Regions from separate parts of the Enterobacter ludwigii genome, predicted to be linked through region 4. Evidence: predicted binding sites of a transcription regulator. Region 4 holds the regulator's gene; each other region holds the start of a gene.

Region 1 (5,951 bases), on a different replicon from region 4:
CCGGCGCTACGCGAAGGTTTGCCGCTGCGTCGCAGTGACTGGGATGCTTATCTGAAGTGGGGTGTGGAGGCTTTCCGCCTCAACGCCGCGGTCGCGAAAGACGACACGCAGATCCACACCCACATGTGTTACTGCGAATTTAACGACATTATGGATTCGATTGCCGCGCTGGATGCCGACGTAATCACCATCGAAACGTCGCGTTCAGACATGGAACTGCTGGAGTCCTTTGAAGAGTTCGAGTATCCAAACGAAATTGGGCCGGGTGTCTACGACATCCACTCCCCGAACGTACCGAGCGTGGAGTGGATTGAGAGCCTGCTGAAAAAAGCCGCCCAGCGGATCCCGGCTGAGCGCCTGTGGGTCAACCCGGACTGCGGACTGAAAACCCGCGGCTGGCCGGAGACCCGCGCGGCACTCGCGAACATGGTCAGGGCGGCGCAGAATTTGCGTCAGGCCTGATAAATCCGAAGCCCGGCAAGGCGTAGCCGCGACCGGGCTTTTGTTTTACGCTTTTTTCCCGCCGTACTGGCTGAACCATGCCAGCATCCGCTGCCAGCCATCTTTAGCCGATTCTGCGTGATAGCTCGGACGATAGTCGGCATTAAAGGCGTGGCCGGCATCCGGATAAACAATGATTTCAGCTTTTGCATTGGCTGCACGGAGCGCATGGCGCATGGTCTCTACCGTATCAAGCGGGATCCCGGTGTCCTGGCCGCCATAAAGCCCTAAGACTGGGGCATTTAACTCGGTGGCGATATCAACGGGATGCTTCGGCGAGTTCAGCGTTTTCTCCCCCACCAGTTTGCCGTACCAGGCAACGGCGGCTTTAAGCTGCGGATTATGTGCGGCATACAGCCAGCTGATACGTCCTCCCCAGCAGAAACCCGTCACCATCAGACGATGTGCGTCGCCGCCATTGCGCGCAGCCCAGCTGGCCACGTGGTCCAGATCGGCCAGTACCTGTGCATCCGGCACTTTGCTGACCAGGTTGCTGAACAGTGTCGGTATATCACTGTAGTCGTTCGGATCGCCCTGACGGAAATAGAGCTCTGGCGCAACGGCCAGATAACCTTCCAGCGCCAGACGGCGGCAAAGGTCGCGAATATGTTCGTGAACGCCGAAAATTTCCTGAACCACAATCACGATGGGCAGCGGGCCGTCGGCCGATTTTGGCCGCGCGTGGTAAGCAGGCATATTCTCCCCCTGTGAGGGGATGGAGGTCTCACCTGCCGTAATGGCCTCTTCAGGTGTTGAGACGATGGTTGATGCATGAGGGGCCGCTGCAGGTGCAAAACCGGTTTTTTCAGTCATGGCATTCTCCGTACCAATGAGTTAGCGCAAAGGTAAATATAGTCACCAGGTTAACAATTCACAGTGCCTGAAACGGTCTATCTTTTGTGCAGCACCTGACGATATAACTTGTTAATGTGATGTGAATCACTATTTCATGGAAATTTACTGCAATCATTTTCATTCATGGTGAGATGTGTCACGTAATTCTGCTTACTGCTTCTGTAAAGTACCTTTTTACTTCTTCTGACTAACCGACCCACAGAGGAGTCACCTATGTCTAAGTCTGATGTTTTTCATCTCGGCCTCACTAAAAACGATTTACAAGGGGCTACGCTGGCTATCGTCCCGGGCGATCCTGAGCGTGTGGAAAAGATCGCCGCGCTGATGGATAAGCCGGTTAAGCTTGCTGCCCATCGTGAATTCACCACCTGGCGCGCTGAGCTGGATGGCAAAGCGGTGATCGTCTGTTCTACCGGTATCGGTGGCCCGTCCACCTCAATTGCTGTTGAAGAGCTGGCGCAGCTGGGCATTCGTACTTTTCTGCGTATCGGGACTACCGGTGCTATTCAGCCGCATATCAACGTTGGCGACGTGCTGGTGACAACCGCTTCCGTGCGTCTGGACGGCGCGAGTCTGCACTTTGCCCCTATGGAATTCCCGGCGGTGGCGGATTTCGAATGCACCACCGCACTGGTTGAAGCCGCGAAATCCGTTGGCGCAACCACCCACGTAGGCGTGACCGCCTCTTCTGATACCTTCTACCCAGGCCAGGAGCGTTATGACACCTTCTCCGGCCGCGTGGTAAGCCGCTTCAAAGGTTCTATGGAAGAGTGGCAGTCTATGGGCGTAATGAACTACGAAATGGAATCTGCAACCTTGCTGACCATGTGCGCAAGCCAGGGTCTGCGTGCCGGTATGGTGGCGGGCGTTATCGTCAACCGTACCCAGCAGGAGATCCCGAACGCGGAAACCATGAAGCAGACCGAAAGTCATGCGGTGAAAATCGTGGTTGAAGCGGCGCGTCGCCTGATCTAATCCCTTCTTATACGAAAAAAGGCCGACCCGTTCGGCCTTTTTTTTGCGTAGCGCCTCGCAGGAAAACCCTTTCAAACTGGACGTTTATACAGCACAATTCTATTTTGTGCAGGTAATACGTTGATGCAGGGGGCATTGTGGATATCTCAATCCTGATTTATGCAGTGATTGCGCTGGTGGGCGTGGGGGCAGGCTGGCTGATTTCCAGCTACCAGCACGCGCAACAAAAGGCCGATCAGCTGGCCGAGCGCGAAGAGATAGTCGCCGATTTAAGCGCAGCAAAACAGCAGGTTGCGCTGAGCGAACACTGGCGTGACGAATGCGAACTGCTCAACAACGAGCTGCGCAATCTTCGCGATATCAACACCTCGCTGGAGGCCGATCTCCGCGAAGTGACTACCCGCCTCGAATCCACCCAGCTGCATGCGGAAGATAAAATCCGCCAGATGATGAACAGCGAGCAACGCCTCAGCGAGCAGTTCGAGAATCTCGCGAACCGCATTTTTGAACACAGCAACCGCCGCGTAGACGAACAAAACCGCCAAAGCCTGAATAGCTTGCTGACGCCCCTGCGTGAACAGCTGGACGGCTTTCGTCGTCAGGTACAGGACAGCTTTGGCCAGGAGGCTCGCGAGCGGCACACGCTGGCGCATGAAATTCGCAATCTTCAGCAGCTGAATGCGCAAATGGCGCAGGAAGCGGTCAACCTGACCCGTGCGCTGAAGGGCGATAACAAAACCCAGGGCAACTGGGGGGAAGTGGTGCTGACCCGCGTGCTGGAGGCCTCTGGCCTGCGGGAAGGGTATGAATACGAAACGCAGGTGAGTATCGAGAACGATGCCCGCTCGCGTATGCAGCCTGATGTGATTGTGCGGCTGCCGCAGGGCAAAGATGTGGTGATAGACGCCAAAATGACGCTGGTGGCTTATGAGCGCTATTTCAATGCGGAAGATGACTACACCCGCGAGTCGGCGCTGCAGGAGCACATCGCCTCCGTGCGTAACCACATTCGTCTGCTGGGCAGAAAAGACTACCAGCAGTTACCCGGCCTGCGCTCACTGGATTACGTCCTGATGTTTATTCCGGTTGAACCCGCGTTCTTGCTGGCGCTCGACAGACAGCCTGAACTGATTACCGAAGCCCTAAAAAATAACATTATGCTGGTGAGCCCCACCACGCTGCTGGTGGCATTGCGCACCATTGCCAACCTGTGGCGCTATGAACATCAGAGCCGTAATGCGCAGCAGATTGCCGATCGCGCCAGCAAGCTTTACGACAAAATGCGCCTCTTTGTGGATGATATGTCCTCGGTCGGGCAAAGCCTTGACCGCGCCCAGGATAACTATCGCCAGGCGATGAAAAAACTCTCTTCCGGGCGTGGCAACTTACTGGCGCAGGCCGAAGCGTTTCGTTCCCTGGGTGTGGAGGTGAAGCGCGAGATTAATCCGGAATTAGTTGAGCAGGCCACCGCCCAGGATGAAGAGTTTCGCCTGCGCGAAGGCGCTGGCGAACAAAAGACAAACAGTGAAGACAATACGTTAGCGACAGATTTAACGTCAGACGAGCGTCCGGCACGTTTCTTTCGCGAAGGTTGAAACGTAGGGCAAACGCGCCCAATCTGTTACACTTCACGAACATTTTACTGATAAGCAGGCTCTGAGATGGTTGACGATTCACAAGACACGACGCACTTTGGCTTTCAGACTGTCGCCAAAGCGCAGAAAGCTGATATGGTGGCCCACGTATTTCATTCCGTGGCGGCGAAGTACGATGTGATGAATGACTTGATGTCGTTCGGCATTCATCGCTTGTGGAAGCGCTTCACCATCGACTGTAGCGGTGTGCGTCGTGGACAAACGGTACTGGATTTAGCCGGCGGTACAGGCGATTTGACAGCAAAATTCTCCCGTCTGGTGGGCGAAACTGGTCGCGTTGTTCTGGCAGATATTAACGACTCAATGCTCAAAATGGGACGTGAGAAGCTGCGTAACATCGGCGTGGTAGGTAATGTCGAGTATGTGCAGGCGAACGCCGAAGCGCTGCCTTTCCCGGATAATACCTTTGACTGCATCACTATCTCCTTCGGCCTGCGTAACGTCACCGATAAAGAAAAAGCGCTGCGCTCCATGTACCGCGTGTTAAAGCCGGGTGGACGCCTGCTGGTGCTCGAATTCTCCAAACCGATTCTTGAGCCGTTAAGCAAAGCTTACGACGCATACTCATTCCATGTGCTGCCGCGCATTGGTGAGCTGGTGGCAAACGACGCGGAAAGCTATCGGTACCTGGCGGAATCTATCCGTATGCACCCGGATCAGGACACCTTAAAGGCCATGATGCAGGATGCGGAATTCGAGAACGTTGAGTATTTCAACATGACGGCAGGTGTCGTCGCGCTGCATCGCGGTTATAAGTTCTGAGTGGAGGTTTCCCGTGCCCTTTAAACCCTTTGTCACCGCAGGCATCGAGAATGTCCTGAATGCCTTTCTTTACCGCGCACCGGCGCTAAAAGCCGCACGTCAGCGGCTTAACGGCAAGGTGCTGCGAGTTGTTCTGAAAGAGTTCTCGACGCCGCTTGTGCTGGTTTTCAGTGAACGCCAGCTTGACGTTCTGGGTGAGTGGGAAGGTGAAGCCGACTGCTCCGTGATTACGCACATGAGCGTGCTGCCAAAATTACGTGACCGTCAGCAGCTTACGACGCTTATCCGCAGCGGTGAGCTGGAAGTGGAAGGCGACATTCAGGTCGTACAGAATTTCGTTGCGCTCAGCGATCTGGCCGAGTTTGACCCGGCGGAGCTGCTTGCGCCTTTCATTGGCGACATTGCTGCCGAAGGGATCGGTAAAGCCATTCATGGCGGTACGTCTTTTCTTCGCAAGAGTCTGCAACGACAGCAACGCTATGCGGCGGAAGTGCTGACTGAAGAGTGGCGTATGGCCCCTGGCGCGCTTGAAGTTGCATGGTTTGCGGAAGAGACCGCAGCGGTTGAACGCGCGGTGGATGCCTTAACCAAACGGCTGGAAAAACTGGAGGGCAAATGACGCCTGGTGAAATTCGGCGCCTCTATTTTATCGTCCACACCTTTTTGAGTTACGGGCTCGACGAGCTTATCCCCAAAATGCGTATCACGCTGCTGCTTCGCATCTGGCGGCGGATGTTGTTCTGGATGCCTAATCGTCATAAAGATCAGCCGCTGGGTGAACGTCTTCGCCTGGCGCTCCAGGAGCTGGGCCCGGTATGGATTAAATTCGGGCAAATGCTCTCGACTCGCCGCGATCTTTTCCCGCCGCAGATTGCCGATGAACTGGCACTGCTGCAGGACCGCGTTGCACCGTTTGACGGTGTGAGAGCGAAAAAACAGATCGAAGAGGCGATGGGCAATATTCCTGTCGAGACCTGGTTTGACGATTTCGAAATAGAACCTCTTGCTTCAGCCTCTATCGCCCAGGTGCATACAGCCCGTCTGAAAGAGAACGGCAAAGAGGTGGTTATCAAAGTGATCCGCCCGGACATCCTGCCGGTAATCCGAGCGGACATGAAGCTTATCTATCGGCTTGCACGCTGGGTTCCGCGCCTGCTCCCCGACGGACGCCGTCTGCGCCCAATGGAAGTTGTGCGGGAGTAT
Region 2 (5,951 bases), 2.1 Mb from region 4:
CCGGGCGGGGTGCGGTGGCTTTTTCCTTTCCGTTCAGGCGAAACGCTGCCACAGCCTGGCGCAGTTGTTCCGACTGATCTTCCAGGGCCGCCGCCGCCGTGGCGGATTGCTGTACCAGCGCGGCGTTTTGCTGTGTGACGCTGTCCATCTGCGAAACGGCCAGGCTCACCTGTTCGATGCCGCGGCTCTGTTCATCGGACGCCGACGAAATCTCGCCCATGATATCGGTCACGCGGGTCACGGCAGCGACAATCTCCTTCATGGTTGCGCCCGCTTCGCTGACCTGCTCTGAACCGGTATTCACCCGGCTGACGGAGTTCTCAATCAGCCCTTTGATCTCTTTCGCCGCCTGCGCACTGCGGCTGGCCAGCGTGCGGACTTCACCTGCGACGACCGCAAAGCCACGACCTTGCTCCCCGGCACGCGCGGCTTCCACCGCCGCGTTAAGCGCCAGAATGTTTGTCTGGAAGGCAATGCTGTCAATCACGCCGGTAATGTGCGCAATTTGCTGCGAGCTGTCGGCGATTTCGGTCATGGTACGGACAACGTTATCGACCACGTGACCGCCACGGGCCGCCGTTTCTGAAGCGTTCTTCGCCAGTAGCGTAGCCTGACGGGCGTTGTCGGAGTTCTGTTTAACCGTTGCGGTCAGCTCTTCCATGCTGGCTGCTGTCTCCTCCAGCGAAGCCGCCTGTTGCTCGGTGCGGGCAGACAGATCGTTGCTTCCGGCGGCTATTTCACCTGCGCCTGTGTAAATGGAGTCGGTGCTACCACGCACGGCGCTGACGGTGGTCACCAGCGACTGCTGCATCTCATGCAGACCCGCCGCCAGCTGGCCCATCTCATTGCGGCCAGACAGGGCGATATCCTGCGTCAGATCGCCGCCCGCAATGGCGCGAATATGGTTCATAATCATGTGGAGCGGTTTTAACAGCAGGTGTTGTAAACCCTGCCAGATCACCACCAGCACCGCGATAACGGCCAGGAAGATCGCTGCCAGCGTCCATTGCATCTGGGTAAAGCTGCTCAGGTTCTCTTCGGTTGCGGCTTTCAGCAGGGTGTTGTTTTCGGCGCGCCAGCGGTTATAAACCCCTTCCATATCGTCCTGGGCCTGTTGGGCATCCAGATCGCCATAGGCCTGGTAGTTGTCGGCACGCAGATACGCAATGGAGAGACGCATCACTTCATGCATCTGGCTCCATGATTTCTGCATTTCGTCGGTTAATGCCGCGTTCTGGCCGTTAACCTGCGGCATTTTCTGCCACTCTTTGTTATAGGCTTCAGCTTTAGCCAGAGAATCAGCTGCGGTGCCAAGCAGTTTGTTGATCGCCGCAAGGGACGCCGGGTCGCGCTGGTTTTTCAGGTAGCGGATCGCCACGCGGGTGACGGTGACGCGCGTTTTGATCAGCGTGTTCACGCTGTCGCTCAGGCTCTCCTGCTGGGCATTGAGCACCCCGGAGTTCTGGAAGTTATGGCGGTCGTTGCTGACGGCAGAGTAGAACAACCCTCCCGTGACAACTTGCAACAGACAGAATATGGTGAGAGCAAAGATAATACCGGTAATCACGTGCAGATTTTTCAGCATAGCGGTCGTCCGTTAGAGAAGATGCAGGGTTACACAAATACTATCGTCGTAGAGAAATTAAACTTTAATTTAACTCGCGCTTAACTACGGGGTCTGTTAAGGAACTCGTTGTAAATCCGGATCATTTTTATGAGGAAGGTCGACATGAGCAGCATTGATAAAAGCGGGACGTACGCACTTGGGTCGCGGACGGTTAAACGGCTTGGCTATGGCGCGATGCAGCTTGCCGGGCCGGGCGTGTTTGGTCCTCCAAAGGACAAAAATGCCGCGCTGGATGTGCTCCGCGAAGCGGTGGCTGCTGGGGTGAATCACATTGATACCAGCGATTTTTACGGGCCGCATATCACCAACCAGCTGATCCGCGAGGCGCTTCATCCGTACCGCGACGATCTGACGCTCGTCACCAAGATCGGTGCCCGTCGCGGCAGTGATGCCTCCTGGCTGCCGGCCTTCTCCGCGCAGGAACTGACGCAGGCGGTACATGACAACCTGCGTAATCTGCAGCTGGATGTGCTGGATGTGGTTAATCTGCGCATCATGTTCAGCGCACACGGGCCAGCAGAAGGCTCAATTGCTGAACCTCTCGCCACGCTGGCCGAGTTACAACAGCAAGGTTTGGTGCGCCATATTGGCCTGAGCAACGTCACGGCCACCCAGGTTGCGGAAGCGCAGAAGATGGTGCAGGTGGTGTGTGTGCAGAACATGTACAACATCGTGAACCGTGGCGATGATGCGCTGGTGGATTCGCTGGCGCAGCAGGGGATTGCGTATGTGCCGTTCTTCCCGCTGGGCGGTTTTACACCCCTGCAATCATCCGGGCTGCAGGCGGTCGCTGATTCGCTGGGCGTAACGGCAATGCAGGTCGCGCTGGCGTGGTTGCTGCAACGCTCGCCGAACATCCTGTTGATCCCCGGCACCTCCTCCGTGGCGCATCTGCGACAAAATCTTGCGGCGGCGGAGCTGGTGCTCCCGGCTGACGCGCTGGAAACGCTCGATTCGCTGGCGGATTAAGCCAGACAGGCATAAGCCCAAAGCAGTGCTTTGGGCTTTTTTGTCCCTCTTGAAACCTGAATGTCGCTGCCGCAGGCGTTATCTGGCTATTCTTTCGCCGATGCGCAGGATACGGCTGAATTAAATCCGCTCACACTTCAATGCGTTTGGGGTAACCCCCGTAAAGGACCTTGATCCTTGTCCATAATTCGTAATACTGTATTTATATACAGTATCTGGCGAGAAAGGCATTTATGGACACTCTCTTTTCTTATTATCCAAAGCAACCCCTTGAATTACCGTTATTTGTAGAACGCGTAGCGTGTGGTTTTCCAAGCCCGGCGCAGGATTATGTGGAGGATCGTCTCGATCTTAACCGCCTGGCCGTCAGGCATCCCAGCGCGACCTACTTTGTGAAGGTGAGCGGAGACTCGATGATCGGCGTTGGGATCGGCGATGGCGATCTGCTGGTCGTCGATCGTTCGTTAAACGCCGTGCACGGGGATATTGTGGTGGCATCCGTCGCGGGTGAGTTTACGGTCAAAGAGCTGCAGACCCGCCCGATCCTGAGGTTAGTGCCGCATAACGTTCGCTATCAGCCGATCACGTTTCAGTCCGAAGAGGAACTGCAGATCTTCGGTGTTGTCACCCACACACTCAAAACGCATAAACATGTTCGCGCTGGTTGATGTGAACAGCTTTTATGCCTCCTGCGAGACGGTGTTTCGGCCCGATCTGCGGGGCAAACCCGTGGTGGTGGTCTCCAATAACGACGGCTGCATTATTTCGCTGTCGCGGGAGGCAAAGCAGTTCGATATAAAAATGGGCGAGCCGTATTTCAAATTCAAAGAGAAGCGCTTTCCCGCGCGGGTTTACGTCTTTAGCTCGAACTATGCGCTTTATGCCGATCTCAGCAGCCGGGTGATGCAGACGCTGACCGACTTCGCCCCGGCCATAGAGATTTACTCCATTGATGAGGCGTTTGTGAACGTTGCTGGCATCAGCAACTGCATGGCGCTGGAGGCGTTTGGTCATCATATGCGCACGCAGGTGTTTAAAAATACGGGATTAACCGTTGGCGTAGGCATTGCCCCCACGAAAACGCTGGCGAAGCTGGCCAACTATGCGGCAAAGCGGTGGAGCAGCACGGGAGGCGTAGTGGATTTATCGGATCGCGAGCGGCAACGTAAACTGCTGGCGCGCGTACCGGTAGAGGAGGTGTGGGGCGTCGGGCGGCGCATTACCAAAAAACTTAATGCGATGGGCGTCACCACGGCGCTGGATCTGGCACAAGCTTCCTCGTGGGTCATCCGCAAACATTTTAACGTTGTCCTGGAGCGCACGGCACGCGAGCTGCGCGGCGAGCCCTGTCTTGATCTGGAAGAGTTCACGCCCACGAAGCAGCAGATTATCTGTAGCCGCTCGTTTGGACACCGTATTACGCAATATGAGGAGATGCACCAGGCCATTTGCGCCTACGCTGAACGGGCTGCGGAAAAGCTGCGCAGCGAGCATCAATATTGTCGCTTTATCAGCGTGTTTTTGCGTACCAGCCCGCATGCGGACAACGAGGTTTATTACGGCAATCAGGCGTCTGTCACCCTGATGACGCCCACCAATGACTCGCGCGATATCATCCGTGCCGCCACCGATGCGCTGGGGCGCATATGGCTTGACGGCTATCGCTACATGAAAGCGGGGGTGATGCTGGCGGACTTTTTCAGTAGCGGCGTCGCCCAGCTGAATTTATTTGACGATAACCGTTTGCGCGCCAACAGCGCGGCGCTGATGGCGCTGATCGACAGCGTGAATCATTCCGGGAAAGGGAAGATATGGTTTGCCGGGCAGGGGATTGAGAAATCCTGGGCGATGAAGCGCGAGATGTTGTCACCGGCTTATACGACGCGGTACGCGGATTTGCCGGTAGCGAAGTAGGCGCCGGTTATTTGGCAAGCGACGGCAGGATTTGTTCGATCACCTGTATCACGCTTCTGACGCGTTGTGGGATAAAGCGGGCGTCGGGGTAGACGGCATAGAGATACCGGTCAGGTAACCGCCAGGCCGGTAATACCGGCACCAGCGTGCCGGCTTGCAACGCCTTTGCCGCAAGCGGCAACTGCATACCGCCAATCCCGATGCCTGACTCCAGCGCCTGTAACAGGGCGTCACTGGTGTTGGCACGAAAAACGGTATGCACTTTCACGTCAATTGTTTCCTCACCGGCGATCAACCGTAGAGGCGCATCCCGCGGAATGCCGCTAAATCGCACATGGGGATGTGCCGCCAGTTCGCTGACGGAGTGTACCGCCTGAAAGCCGGGAGCAGCGAACAGCGCGGTTTCAATCCGCATCAGCAGACGTGCCGCATGCGATTGTGGAGGTTCAGCGCTAAGGCGTAGCGCGACATCCACCCCTTCGCTCACCAGGTCGGCGATGCGGTCATCCAGGGACAGCGTCAGGTGCAACGCCGGATGCAGGCGCTGAAGCGCCAGCAGAGGGGGCAAAACGATCTGCCCCAGACCGCTTGGCAACTGAACATGGACGCTGCCCTGAAACTGATGATCGGCAGGGTTCAACCGTCTCTCTGCTTCCTGCATGGCATCCAGCAAAAGCTGCATATCACGGCGATAACGTTCACCCTGCTCGGTGAGCTTCATCATTCGCGTTGTCCGATGCAGTAATACCACCCCGAGCTCCTGTTCCAGGGCGGCAATCTGCTGGCTGACGGCAGACTGCTTCATTCCGCTCTGGCGAGCGGCTGCCGAAAAGGAACCCGCTTCTGCGACGCGCAGAAAGGTGGAAATGGCGTTGAGCTTATTGTTCATTTAATGTTTTTTCTTATAAGTGCCATCGAATTCAGGGGATATGTAGGGAAAAAATAATATATCACACTGTGTCTGTCACCCTAACTGGAGAAACACCGTGAATAAGATGCAGCCACAAAACGTCGCGCTGGTCGCTGGCGCCAGCGGGATCGTAGGCAGACAGCTCGTCAAAACGCTCCTGGACAATAAATGGCAGGTGATTGGCCTGAGCCGCCATGCCTTATCCCATCCTGATGCTATTTCGCTGATCAACGTTGATTTACTGGATGCAGAGGATAGCGCCAGGGCTTTGCAAGCCGCTGGCGAGATCACCCATATTTTTTACAGCGCCTGGATGAATGCCGGGAGCTGGACGGAAATGGTTGAACCGAACGTCACGATGTTGCGCAACCTGGTCAGCAATATTGAAAAAACGGCGCCTTTGCAGACGGTAAGCCTGATGCAGGGATACAAAGTGTATGGTGCGCACCTGGGACCGTTCAAAACCCCGGCACGCGAAAGCGATCCGGGCGTACCCGGGGCAGAATTTAACGCCGCTCAGCTCGCGTGGCT
Region 3 (5,951 bases), 1.8 Mb from region 4:
TGAACGGCGCGGCAGGACAAAGCAAATTCCTGTGTACAAGCTGGTCGGTGTTGAGGAAAGCATACCCGATGCCGAACAGATCCAAAACCGGAACTCTTTAAAGGATCCCAAAAACGGGACGGTTAATTTGAACCGTACCGAAAACGGAACTGTTAATACAAACAGTGCCATTAACGGGACTATTTCAGGTAATAAGGGTACCAAAAACGGGATTGTTAACAGTTCATATTTTAACCAAAGAGTGCCGTTTTTCCCTTTAAACAGTCCCAAAAACGGGACACGGAATCTACCAAGGAACCATAAAGATCTAAACCCCACACATAGAGAACTGGTCGAACCTGTTATTCCTGATTATCCGGATCAGCCAGGTATCGGAATTGGGCAACAGCAGCCATTCGGCAAATTCCTGATGTTTAAAGACTGGAAGCCAACAGCCGACTTTGCACGACAGGCAAACCTGTGGGGCATGCCGCTCAAGGCAGGCATAAATATCGAAGCCGAGCTGAGCAGTTTCATCGCTTACTGGCAAGCCGAAGGGAAAGTGTTTCATCAAATTCAGTGGGAGCAGAAGTTCGCTCGCCACCTGGATCGCGCAAAGGTTCTGAAAGCACCACAAACGGGAGGTAACGAGAATGCATCAGTTAGACCACAGCCAGCAGCATCCCGAGCTGTTCAGCAAATACAATCAGCACACGCAGAGTGGCGACGCCGGAACGGACTTGATGGCGACGGAGACGGCGTGGCGGCTATGGCAGGTGATGGGGGAAATCTTCTCGAACCGCTGGACGCAGAAGAATGGGGCAGAACCCACGGCCCTGTGGATAGCTCAGATAGGTTCGATGACTGAGGGCCAGATCAAACTGGTTTGTCGGCAATGCATGGACCGTTGCGCAGTAGGAAATACATGGCCCCCGGATCTTGCTGAGTTCGTTTCGCTGACTTCAGAGAGTGGTGCCAATCCGTTCGGGCTGACATCTGACCGGGTGATGAGTGAATACCGTCGCTGGCGTAACGAGTCGTATCGTTTTTCGGGTAGCGACAAATATCCGTGGCCGCAGCCGGTGCTGTATCACATCTGCATAGAAATGCGCAGAACTGGTATTGAGCGTCAGATGACCGAGGGGGAACTTAAAAAACTGGCAGAGAAATTATTAATCAAATGGACGAAGCACGTAAGCAACGGGCTTTCAGTTCCACCAATCCGTCGACAGCTAGCTGCACCGCAGCATCCGGCAGGGCCAACTCCGGCACAGCTACTGATGGAAGAATACCAACGCCTCAAAGCGGCAGGTTTAACCAACTAATCGAGTATTGACCAATGACCAAAGCATTAACACAAAAAGAGCAGGTGGCGGTATTTGTGCGCTACCGACCGAACTGCACCGTTGGCGATGTTTCCGAAGCGCTGGACATGGCTGGAGGTACAGCCGGAAGGCTGCTGCGCGAACTCAGTGACGAAGGCGTGATTATTCGCTCACGTGACAGCGTTCAGTACACATACCGGGCGGTACCGCACGCAGAAATTCCAGACGTAATCCTCCCGTGCATGGTTGAAAAAAGTGATCCGCTCAGGATGCAGGCTGCCGAGCAGAAAGCGAAGGAGCTGGAGGAGAAGGGGCTTTGGCGAAGAGCAGCAGCAGTATATTCGGACATGTTTGGTATCGCCGGTAGCGCTGTTGAAGTAGCCCGTATTGCCAAGCGCCGTAAAGACTGTCTGCGCCAGGCGGGGAGGGTATGACTATGGCAAGCAAAAACCTCTGGACACTCATTCGCACTATTCAGCACGGTGGCGAGATCACCCCGCGGCAAGTTCGCCAGTTGCTGAGCTGCGACAGCAAAAAGGCCTGTCGCCTGCTGGAGCATCTCGTTTCTGCTGGTGCCGTGAAGAACATCGGTCAGCGACACCACCCGGTGTACGTGATGCAGCCAGGCGGGGAAACATGCATTAAGCCATTACCGGTGATTCGCAAGAAGTCCGGTATCACCGAAGTTTGCCGCCAGAACTGGCAAGGCTATATGATTCACAAAATTTTCGGGAGCGCGCGAGTATGAGCGATTTATTTAGCAACATCGACAAACGCGCGTTAAGGGAAGCCGCAACTTACACAAAAATTGCCGGAGATGCGAGGATGGCACGAAACTAAATTGGTGATATAAAAGACTGTGACATGTCACGGAGAAAGTTATGAAAATAAACCATCAATACCTCAAGGATTTACTAATAGCTTTCGAGGAAACTCAAGGCCCTGACACAATGCTAAGTGAGCTTGGTGAATCAGGGTTTCACCAAGACGACTCGGATTTTATTTTCCATATGCGTTTGCTTTATGACAATGGGCTGATTGTTAGGACTGATGGGAAATCTGGGTTTGGGCACGAGATGTCCAGATCTTTGGGAGAAGGGGTTAGCTATTACTGGCTTGATACTCCGCTCAGGCTGACGGCAAGAGGGCATGATTTTATCGCTGACCTGCGTCAGAAAGAGGTATGGCAAACCATAAAAACAAATTTTAAAGATGAAGGAATAAGCACACTAATGGGCCTATCAAAATCACTGGCGATGGGTTTTGCCAAGAAGAAAGTAAAAGACCTGATTGGCCTAGACATTGAGTGAAGAAATCCTCGTAACCTCAAAAATTTGATATATCCCTAAGCCCGCTGCGTGCGGGCGTTTTCTCACCAATGGGAAAAAATACTCTAAGAAACATAGCAGTAGCCTTCGCAAAAAGTGCTTTTAAAGGATTGATCATTTTCTCAGATGAGTATACTGTTTATTTATCCAGTAAATCTTCGAAAGGGAAGTTATGAAAATCGAAGTCACCATCGACCGAACCAAAAAGCTACCCGACGTTGCTATTCCGGCACTTGAGCAGGAGCTTCTGAAGCGAATCACTCAGAGCTACACCGACTGCAAACTGGTCGTTCGCCGGGCCGGTTCTGACGGGTTAAACATTGTTGGCGGAGAAAATACGGAAAAAAAGCGTTTTGAAGAAATCCTGCAGGAAACCTGGGAGAGCGCTGACGAGTGGTTTTATAAAGACAGCATGCAATAACTTTCCAGTGTGGAGGGGGGATTGGTGAAACAAAAAGAAGAATTACCGAGCAAAGGTTACGCGGTCATCAGATGCCACGATGGGGTTATCGTTGCACGACTGCCCTCATTTCCAGAATGTGATCGCGCTTTGATGTACAGGCGGGGCGATGAAGTATCTTTCATACCGCTAAAGGGGGATGAGATTGTAGGTACACCAACACTCTTTAATGAAATGCTGGAAAAAGCGGGTTACTGTTCAAAACGGCAATAGCATTGATTAGATATTAACAAGCATGAGACGCCATGTTAATCATGTCATCTCATGCTCTCGATTACTACTTGAATACGAGTTTTAGCTCATTGCTGTTTCTTGTAATGAATCTTCAGTATGAGTTTTAAACGATTTACTATGAAGTTCAACTTCTTTAACAGCCAGCGCTGATTCTATCGCATTGAATGCAATTTCCCAACGTTCGACCCATGATTGGATAGGTGTAGATTTACATTTTTCGATTAGATAGTTGTAGGCATTGGTTTTCTTTGTATCAACTAAACTAAATGACTCTACAACCCCAGCAGCATCAACAGATAGCCCCTGGCCAACGAACCAGGATGGATGATCCTGCATCAGTGAGGTTATAAATGAGTCAGGAAATAAACCCTCAATCGAATGCCCACTTCTAATAGAAACGTAATCTTTATTTGCTTCAAATCTAATACCTTGGTTTCCAAAGAAACCTTGCAGCGCTTTTCTTTCTTTGATGCCAGCGTCATCACCATCAAATATAGTTACAATTTGTGCTTGATCGTATAAGAACTTATAACACCCTCTTAGAAAACCTCCTAAGGCTGAAACTCCACCAAACTCTTCTATCTGAGCAGATCTCAATAGTGGCCAATTTTGAGCATAATCATCTACAGATAAAATCTTGAGGATTTGTGATATATATAATTTGTCTGTAATTCCTTCAACGAATATAGCTGCACCAGAAAGATTGAAGAAGTCAGAAAATTTAACGCCCAAATTTTCACGTATGCTCGAAACCGCGTCAAATTTTTTAAGATGTTTCTTGTCCTTTGTTACACCGTTTTCTTTTACCAATTCAATAATTTTGGTTACGTCATTGCTTACAAATGACAGGGCATGTGTTGTGGTAACAACATATGCTACTAATTGTAATGATTCAATTATCTTTGAGCAAGAAACACCAAGCGAAGGATGTAGAAATGACTCAGGTTCCTCAATCATCCAAATTGTTTGAATCCCTTTTTCAAGTTTCTTTTTAGAAATTGATTTGAAAGCAGAGAATAATGAAAGGCATTGTATCCCTGTTCCTTTGCTAGATAAAGTATTTTCTACAGTGTCTTTCATCTGCAAACTGAAATTACCAAAAAGCGAATCTATTTCTTTTGGTGGTTTTATATATAATTGACAATCATGAATTCCACTGTTTACCATCTCGGTGGTGATTTCTTGAGATATTTCAGATAATTTTGCTTTAATGAGTTCGATAGATGGAGCAATTGCTGATGATACTTCAGTTCTAATGTAAGGTTCTAGAAGCGTATTGTAAATGTCTTCAATGCTTTTAGAAGATGGGATATATATACAGCCAAATGACTTTAGGAGTTTATCAACAAAGATTCGTTCCTTAGAAGTATATTTGCTAGATGTAATGTCTTGCTTTCTTTTATATCCTTTAAAAACGCTATAATAGAAATTATTTTTATTTGTTATTGTTAAGTGAACGGTTACTTCATTTTGTGGTGTTGATAGCCTAGAGTCTTCAATCATATCAAATAATTGCAGGTATCTATCTCGTAAACTTAATGTTCTTCTTCCCCTTTGTGGTTGATTTAATTCTTGTTCATCAGCGATTTCAATATCAGGCTTATCAAGCGATAAGCTGTTTTCTGAAGTGTTTTCTTCAATTAAACTATCATCTTCATCATCTGAGTCATCTTGATCTATTAAATGGTCTGATACGTCATTTAGTTCATTATCTTCAAATAGAAATTTAACAGCAAAGCTTGTTTGACCTGATTTTAGATTATCGGGGATATCACTGTCGTAATTATATAAGTGACTTTTATATTTTCCTTCAAAAAAAACCCTCATTGCATGTAGTAGGTTAGATTTTCCACTATTGTTTTTACCAACAATAGTTATGCCATTTAGCCCATCAGTGGTTATTTCACCAGAGATAGAACGAAATTGTGATACTTTAAATGAAATTATTTGCATGCTAATAATCCAATATCATCATTATTAATGAACGTTTCAAGATGAATCCAAACTATAAATTGTTGGCAACTTACCGTCCATGAAGTTTTGTGTGTTTAAGGCGAAATAGGGTCATTTATTAGAGCTTTTCTTATTAGTTTTTAACACATTTATGCTGGGAGAGGGTAACGTCCCTTACTAGTTGTGTTATATTCCAGTCATAGGCTTGAACACCCTATACCTGCTGCGCCACTGGAGAGATACCATGGCGCAAACACCAAACAAGAATAAATCCTTACTGACCCTTCAAAGGGCCAGCAATTTTCTTTTGATGTCACTCCTTCAGGAGGCGGCATGAAGAAAAGTTGGTTCACTCATACCGGGCTGACAACCGAAGAAGCCAATGAGCTGGTGGCGCGCTATAAGTCTAAAGGCGTCCCCGTCGAGAAAAGTCTCGATATTGACCCTCGTTTTTGGATAGTCAGCGCATTACTACCTCAGCAAAAATCCTCAGCTAAGACAGCGCAAAGTATGCGTTCCCGGGCATGGGGGTGATCGTGACAGTCTACAACATCCTCCCGATGGGTAAGCCACGCATGACGCGTGCCGACAAATGGAAGAAGCGCCCTGAAGTTATGCGTTATCGGGCCTTTTGCGATCACGTTCGGCTCCTGGGCATTTGCATGCCCGACT
Region 4 (5,951 bases):
TCTCTTTGGTCGCACCGCGCAGCTCTTTGGCGTAGGTGCCCACTTCCATCACGTGTTCGTAGCCAATGTAGATGGGTACCAGGGTGATCGGGCGGGTTCCCCCGCGCAGCATCGCCTGAATGGTCATCGACAGCGTGCCGGTTTTAGGATCGAGCAGACGACCGGTACGGGAGCGCCCCCCTTCCACGAAGTATTCAACGGAATAACCGCGGCTGAACAGCTCGCCAAGATATTCACGGAATACGGTGGAGTAGAGCTTGTTGCCCTTAAAGGTACGACGGATAAAGAACGCCCCCAGGCGGCGGAAAATCGGGCCGGCTGGCCAGAAGTTCAGGTTAATGCCGGCAGCGATGTGCGGCGGTACCAGACCCTGGTGATAGAGCACATAGGAGAGGAGCAGATAGTCCATGTGGCTGCGGTGGCAGGGGACATAGACAATCTCATGGCCATCATGGGCCAGCTGGCGTACGCGCTCGGCGTTATGAACGTTGATTCCCTGATAGAGGCGGTTCCACGTAAAGCCCAGAATACGATCGGAAAGACGAATCATCTCGTAAGAGAAGTTCGCGGCAATCTCTTCCATCAGTGCAATAGCGTTCTGCTGTGCTTTCTCATGGGAAATCTTTTTGCTGCGCGCTTCGTCTTCAACGGCCCTGGCAATCGCTTTGGAGGCCAGCAGCTTGTTGAACAGGTCCTGACGTGCAGGAAGACGCGGGCCGACGGCAGCCAGACGCTGACGGGCGAAGTGCATACGCGCCACGCGCGCCAGTTTCTGCGCGATAATCTTGTCGGTGCCGTGTTCGTCCGCCATACGGCGCAGCGAAACGGACGGGGAGAAACGCACGAAGCTGTCACGTCCCAGCCAGGAGACCGCGAAGAATTTCTGAATGCCGTTAAGCATGCGCAGCGGTGGGTTCTCTTCACCTTTCTCTCTGCCCGGGCGGCGACCAAACATCACCGATACCGGCACCATCTGCACATCCAGACCCGGATTGCTGCGGTGCAGGTCGAGATAGTCGTGGAAAAGCTTGATGGACTCTTCCTTTGGCGTGTAATAGGTAAACACGCGCGGCCCGCCGTGAATGAACACATAGCGCGGCAGCAGAGTGCCGTCGACTTCGAGGGGTTCAAGCGGGTCAGGTAAATCATGCGCCAGACACTGGGCGCGAAGCGTCAGTAGGTCTGCCTTCGAGTTATAAGGCAAAACGTACATAATTGGGCGTGACGTATCGAGCCCCAATTCCAGCGCGGGTTCCGCTGGGATAGACTTGCTTTTTACCAGGACGCTTAATGGTAAATTAAGTAATTTGTAGTAAATTCGTGGCCAGCCGGACATAAACGATGTAAAGCCTCTGGTTAATAATGCAATTGCGGCGCAAGGATAACAGAAAGCGCGCAAAATTTCTGTTGTTACCCGTCATACTTCAGGCAGCAGCGAAACACGCTGCGCCTACTGTTACTGACGCTATTTTAATTAAAAGGTTCTTTTAATGGCCAATAATACCACTGGGTTAACCCGAATCATCAAAGCCGCCGGCTATTCATGGAAAGGTTTCCGTGCCGCGTGGGTCAATGAAGCCGCGTTTCGCCAGGAGGGCGTCGCCGCTATCATCGCGGTGATTATCGCCTGTTTCCTTGATGTTGATGCGATTACCCGCGTTTTGTTGATCGGCTCCGTGCTGTTGGTGATGATAGTGGAAATTCTCAATAGCGCTATTGAGGCCGTGGTGGACCGTATCGGCTCTGATTTCCATGAGCTCTCCGGCCGGGCGAAAGACATGGGGTCTGCTGCCGTATTGCTGGCGATTATCACTGCGGTCATCACCTGGGTCACGCTGCTTTGGTCACATTTCCGATAAGCCTCGAGAAATAATTAAGTCCCTGGTTTTTTGTGCAGTTTTTGGTTCCAAAATCGCCTTTGACTGTATATACTCACAGCATAACTGTATATACACCCAGGGGGCGGAATGAAAGCGTTAACGACCAGGCAGCAAGAGGTGTTTGATCTCATCCGGGATCATATCGGCCAGACGGGTATGCCACCCACGCGTGCGGAGATCGCTCAGCGTCTGGGTTTCCGTTCTCCGAATGCTGCCGAAGAACACCTGAAAGCGCTGGCGCGTAAAGGCGTCATTGAGATTGTATCGGGCGCTTCGCGTGGCATCCGTCTGCTGGTGGAAGAAGAGACAGGCATTCCGCTGGTGGGCCGTGTCGCGGCAGGTGAACCTTTGCTGGCACAACAGCATATTGAAGGTCACTACCAGGTTGACCCGGGCATGTTTAAACCGAGCGCAGATTTCCTGCTGCGCGTCAGCGGCATGTCGATGAAAGATATCGGTATTCTGGACGGCGATCTGCTCGCAGTTCATAAAACCCAGGACGTGCGCAACGGGCAAGTTGTGGTCGCGCGTATTGACGATGAAGTTACCGTTAAGCGTCTGAAAAAGCAGGGTAACACCGTCCAGTTACTGCCTGAAAACAACGAGTTCTCCCCGATTGTGGTGGATCTCCGCGAACATAACTTCTCTATTGAAGGGCTGGCTGTTGGGGTTATCCGCAACGGTGAATGGCTGTAATCATGTCATAACAGGCTACGGACCTGCCGTAGCCTGATTCAATCTCCACTGCCGGTATTTTTCATGTCACTGCTGACGACATCAGATAAGGCATTGTGGCGTCTTGCACTGCCAATGATTTTTTCCAATATCACCGTCCCTCTGCTGGGACTGGTAGACACGGCTGTTATTGGTCATCTGGATTCCCCCGTTTATCTGGGCGGCGTCGCGATCGGCGCGACGGCAACCAGCTTCCTTTTTATGCTGCTGCTCTTTTTGCGTATGAGTACCACCGGGCTTACGGCTCAGGCGTACGGCGCAAAAGATCCGTTGCGTCTGGCGCGAGCGCTGGTACAACCCTTGATCCTTGCCCTGGGCGCGGGTGCGCTGATCGTGGTGTTGCGCACGCCACTGATTGATCTGGCGCTGCATGTCGTTGGCGGTAGCGAGGCGGTACTTGAGCAGGCGCGGCGCTTCCTTGAAATTCGCTGGCTCAGCGCGCCTGCATCACTGGCGAACCTGGTTCTGCTTGGCTGGTTACTCGGCGTGCAGTATGCCCGTGCGCCAGTCATTCTGCTGGTGGCAGGCAATCTTCTCAACATCGTGCTTGATGTCTGGCTGGTGATGGGTCTGCATATGAACGTGCAGGGCGCCGCGCTGGCGACGGCAATTGCAGAATACGGTACCTTTTTCATCGGCCTGTGGATGGTCTGGCGCGTGCTGGCCCTGCGCGGTATCTCGCTTGCGATGCTCAAAACCGCGTGGCGCGGTAATATCCGCACGCTGCTGGCGCTTAACCGCGACATTATGCTGCGCTCGTTACTGCTTCAGCTCTGCTTTGGCGCGCTGACGGTCTTTGGGGCGCGACTTGGGCCGGAGATCGTCGCGGTTAATGCGGTCCTGATGACGCTGCTCACCTTTACCGCGTATGCGCTGGATGGCTTTGCCTATGCCGTTGAAGCCCATTCCGGACAAGCGTATGGTGCACGCGAAAGCGGCCAGCTCCGCGAGGTGTGGCGGGCCGCCTGTCGTCAGTCAGGCCTGGTGGCGCTGGCGTTTGCACTCATTTACGCCTTTCTGGGTGAACAGATCGTTGCCTTACTCACCTCCCTCCCATCGCTGCGCGAACTGGCGAGTCACTATCTCTTCTGGCAGGCAATCTTACCGGTGGTGGGCGTGTGGTGTTATCTGCTGGACGGCATGTTTATTGGCGCGACGCGAGGTGCGGAGATGCGCAATAGCATGGCGGTCGCTGCGGCGGGATTTGGTCTGACGTTGCTGACGCTGCCGTATCTGGGCAACCACGGTTTGTGGCTGGCTCTGGCGGTTTTCCTCGCGTTACGTGGCCTGTCGCTGGCCTTTATCTGGCATCGTCACTGGCGAAATAACACCTGGCTGCCTTCCCGCCACGATATATCGTGACGGTTAAAGATTCCGAAAATAAAAACAACTGCCGGATCCTTAACTACAATAATAATCACGTCCAGCAGAAAAGAACGAAGCGGACGAAACATACAGACGCTTAACACGAGGACACGATTATGAATAAAGACGAAATCGGCGGCAACTGGAAGCAGTTCAAAGGTAAAGCGAAAGAACAGTGGGGTAAGCTGACGGATGATGATATGACCATCATCGAAGGTAAACGCGATCAGCTGGTGGGTAAAATTCAGGAACGTTACGGCTACGAGAAAGATCGTGCTGAAAACGAAGTGAAAGACTGGGAAACACGTAACGATTATCGCTGGTAATCCTTTACTCCCCCTGAGGGCGGCTTCGGGCCGCCTTTTCTTTTGCCGTTAACGCGGCTTTTTCTTCACCAGTACAGAATGGTCGTGCTGGCACTCATCCTGGTGACGACAGGCTTCTACCTCTACGCAGGCTGAGCACAGGCCGTGCGCTTCAATCACGTTATGACGCAACGCAAAGCCCATTTTGGCTGCCAGCGTATGCATAATATCTTCAACGCCTTCCGCACCTTCTTCCTTCACGCTGCCGCAGCGATCGCAGATAAACATGGCCGACGTATGGGTTGGCTGATCGAACAGATGGCACAGCACATAGCTGTTTGTCGATTCAACTTTATGCACAAAGCCCTGTTCCAGCAGGAAATCCAGCGCGCGGTACACCGTTGGCGGTTTAGCCTGTGGCTCGCTTTCGCGCAGCAGATCAAGCAGATCGTACGCGCTGATCGCGCCCTGCTGCAGACTCATCAAACGTAATACTTCAAGGCGCTGCGGAGTCAGGCGCACATTGCGTTGCACGCACAGCTTTTCTGCCTGCGCTAACAGCTCTTTTGTGGACTTATCCATTTAGCACCCCGGATGTTATAGGCTGGAAAACCCCCACTTTATCATGTTCTGCTAAAAACACCGAGATCCGCCAGGCTGTGCTATACCTGACGCAACGCAATCCGGGGAATAAACGATGAAAAGACCTGACTGTATTCGACACTGGCGCGACGTAGAAGGCGCAGATGACTCAACCTATCCCGACAGTAGTGAACGTTTTGCCATTGGCGCACCGCTGGCGCGTAAGCTCGGCCTTGGACGCATTGGTATACACCATGAGCGCTTACCGCCAGGCCGACGGACCTCTTATCCTCATGCTGAAAGCGACGAAGAAGAGTTTATCTACGTGCTTGAAGGCTACCCTGAAGCCTGGATTAACGGATATTTATGGAAACTTGAACCTGGCGACAGCGTGGGCTTTCCCGCCGGAACCGGGGTCTGTCATACCTTCATCAACAACACCGACGAAGAGGTACGGCTCCTGGTGGTGGGTGAGGCCAACAAGAAGCATAACCGTATCTATTACCCGCTTAATCCGGAGTACGCCGCCACGCGCGACGATCGCTGGGTAGACCACCCTCCTCAGTTTTTTGGACCGCACGATGGAAAACCTGGGAAAAAATAATTTCCTCTTCTATAAATATTGAGGGCCGTCACAAATAACAACAGGCCTGGCGGGAATTTAACTTAAGGAAATAGCGGGTCTTTTTGCACTTATTCACAGCAATAGTTCGTTCCTGTTTGGGAGATAACAGACAGGGGTTATTTAATAACAGACTATAAGACGAGCATACTGTGAAAAAACATTTTAAATTTTCGGTGGTTAGCATCGCTGTCTCCTTGTTTATGGCAAATCAGGCGGGAGCAGCCAATACCTGGACAGAATCACGTAGCGACGCCATGGGGGGCACGGGTGTCGCGGCCGGAAACTATGGCAGCGGGGCGTTAATCAACCCTGCGCTACTGGCGAAGGCGAAACCGGACGACGATGTGACGGTCATTTTACCGTCCGCTGGCGTGCAGGTGACCGATGAAGACAATCTTCAGGATGAGATTGATACCATCAATGATAAAATCAACCATTACAAAGACGTGGTTGATAACC

What was found. Region 4 encodes LexA, which represses DNA repair genes until DNA is damaged. Its sites were predicted from a motif close to TNCTGTATGTACATACAGNA; they were not measured.
Region 1: the regulator LexA is predicted to act here: its motif matches at 2,406-2,425, upstream of rmuC (DNA recombination protein RmuC).
Region 2: the regulator LexA is predicted to act here: its motif matches at 2,791-2,810, upstream of umuD (translesion error-prone DNA polymerase V autoproteolytic subunit).
Region 3: the regulator LexA is predicted to act here: its motif matches at 2,766-2,785, upstream of BH714_RS04830 (DinI-like family protein).

What each region holds. Positions count from the first base shown of each region.
Region 1 is NZ_CP017280.1:68,677-74,627, forward strand. It holds gene metE (5-methyltetrahydropteroyltriglutamate--homocysteine S-methyltransferase) at 1-462, shown strand, start outside; gene BH714_RS23230 (dienelactone hydrolase family protein) at 508-1,314, opposite strand; gene udp (uridine phosphorylase) at 1,570-2,331, shown strand; gene rmuC (DNA recombination protein RmuC) at 2,469-3,926, shown strand; gene ubiE (bifunctional demethylmenaquinone methyltransferase/2-methoxy-6-polyprenyl-1,4-benzoquinol methylase UbiE) at 3,993-4,748, shown strand; gene ubiJ (ubiquinone biosynthesis protein UbiJ) at 4,762-5,367, shown strand; gene ubiB (ubiquinone biosynthesis regulatory protein kinase UbiB) at 5,364-5,951, shown strand, end outside.
Region 2 is NZ_CP017279.1:1,277,831-1,283,781, forward strand. It holds gene tcp (methyl-accepting chemotaxis citrate transducer) at 1-1,585, opposite strand, end outside; gene BH714_RS06125 (aldo/keto reductase family oxidoreductase) at 1,730-2,596, shown strand; gene umuD (translesion error-prone DNA polymerase V autoproteolytic subunit) at 2,830-3,264, shown strand; gene umuC (translesion error-prone DNA polymerase V subunit UmuC) at 3,248-4,510, shown strand; gene BH714_RS06140 (LysR family transcriptional regulator) at 4,518-5,399, opposite strand; gene BH714_RS06145 (SDR family oxidoreductase) at 5,497-5,951, shown strand, end outside.
Region 3 is NZ_CP017279.1:1,019,464-1,025,414, forward strand. It holds gene BH714_RS24260 (DnaT-like ssDNA-binding domain-containing protein) at 1-847, shown strand, start outside; gene BH714_RS04810 (replication protein P) at 759-1,304, shown strand; gene BH714_RS04815 (PerC family transcriptional regulator) at 1,319-1,738, shown strand; gene BH714_RS04820 (hypothetical protein) at 1,741-2,052, shown strand; gene BH714_RS04825 (DUF2513 domain-containing protein) at 2,186-2,614, shown strand; gene BH714_RS04830 (DinI-like family protein) at 2,805-3,053, shown strand; gene BH714_RS23460 (hypothetical protein) at 3,078-3,305, shown strand; gene BH714_RS04835 (AAA family ATPase) at 3,387-5,279, opposite strand; gene BH714_RS04840 (hypothetical protein) at 5,613-5,813, shown strand; gene BH714_RS04845 (RusA family crossover junction endodeoxyribonuclease) at 5,804-5,951, shown strand, end outside.
Region 4 is NZ_CP017279.1:4,058,972-4,064,922, forward strand. It holds gene plsB (glycerol-3-phosphate 1-O-acyltransferase PlsB) at 1-1,336, opposite strand, end outside; gene BH714_RS19050 (diacylglycerol kinase) at 1,491-1,859, shown strand; gene lexA (transcriptional repressor LexA) at 1,968-2,576, shown strand; gene dinF (MATE family efflux transporter DinF) at 2,640-3,977, shown strand; gene BH714_RS19065 (CsbD family protein) at 4,097-4,306, shown strand; gene zur (zinc uptake transcriptional repressor Zur) at 4,355-4,867, opposite strand; gene BH714_RS19075 (cupin domain-containing protein) at 4,983-5,471, shown strand; gene BH714_RS19080 (conjugal transfer protein TraF) at 5,693-5,951, shown strand, end outside.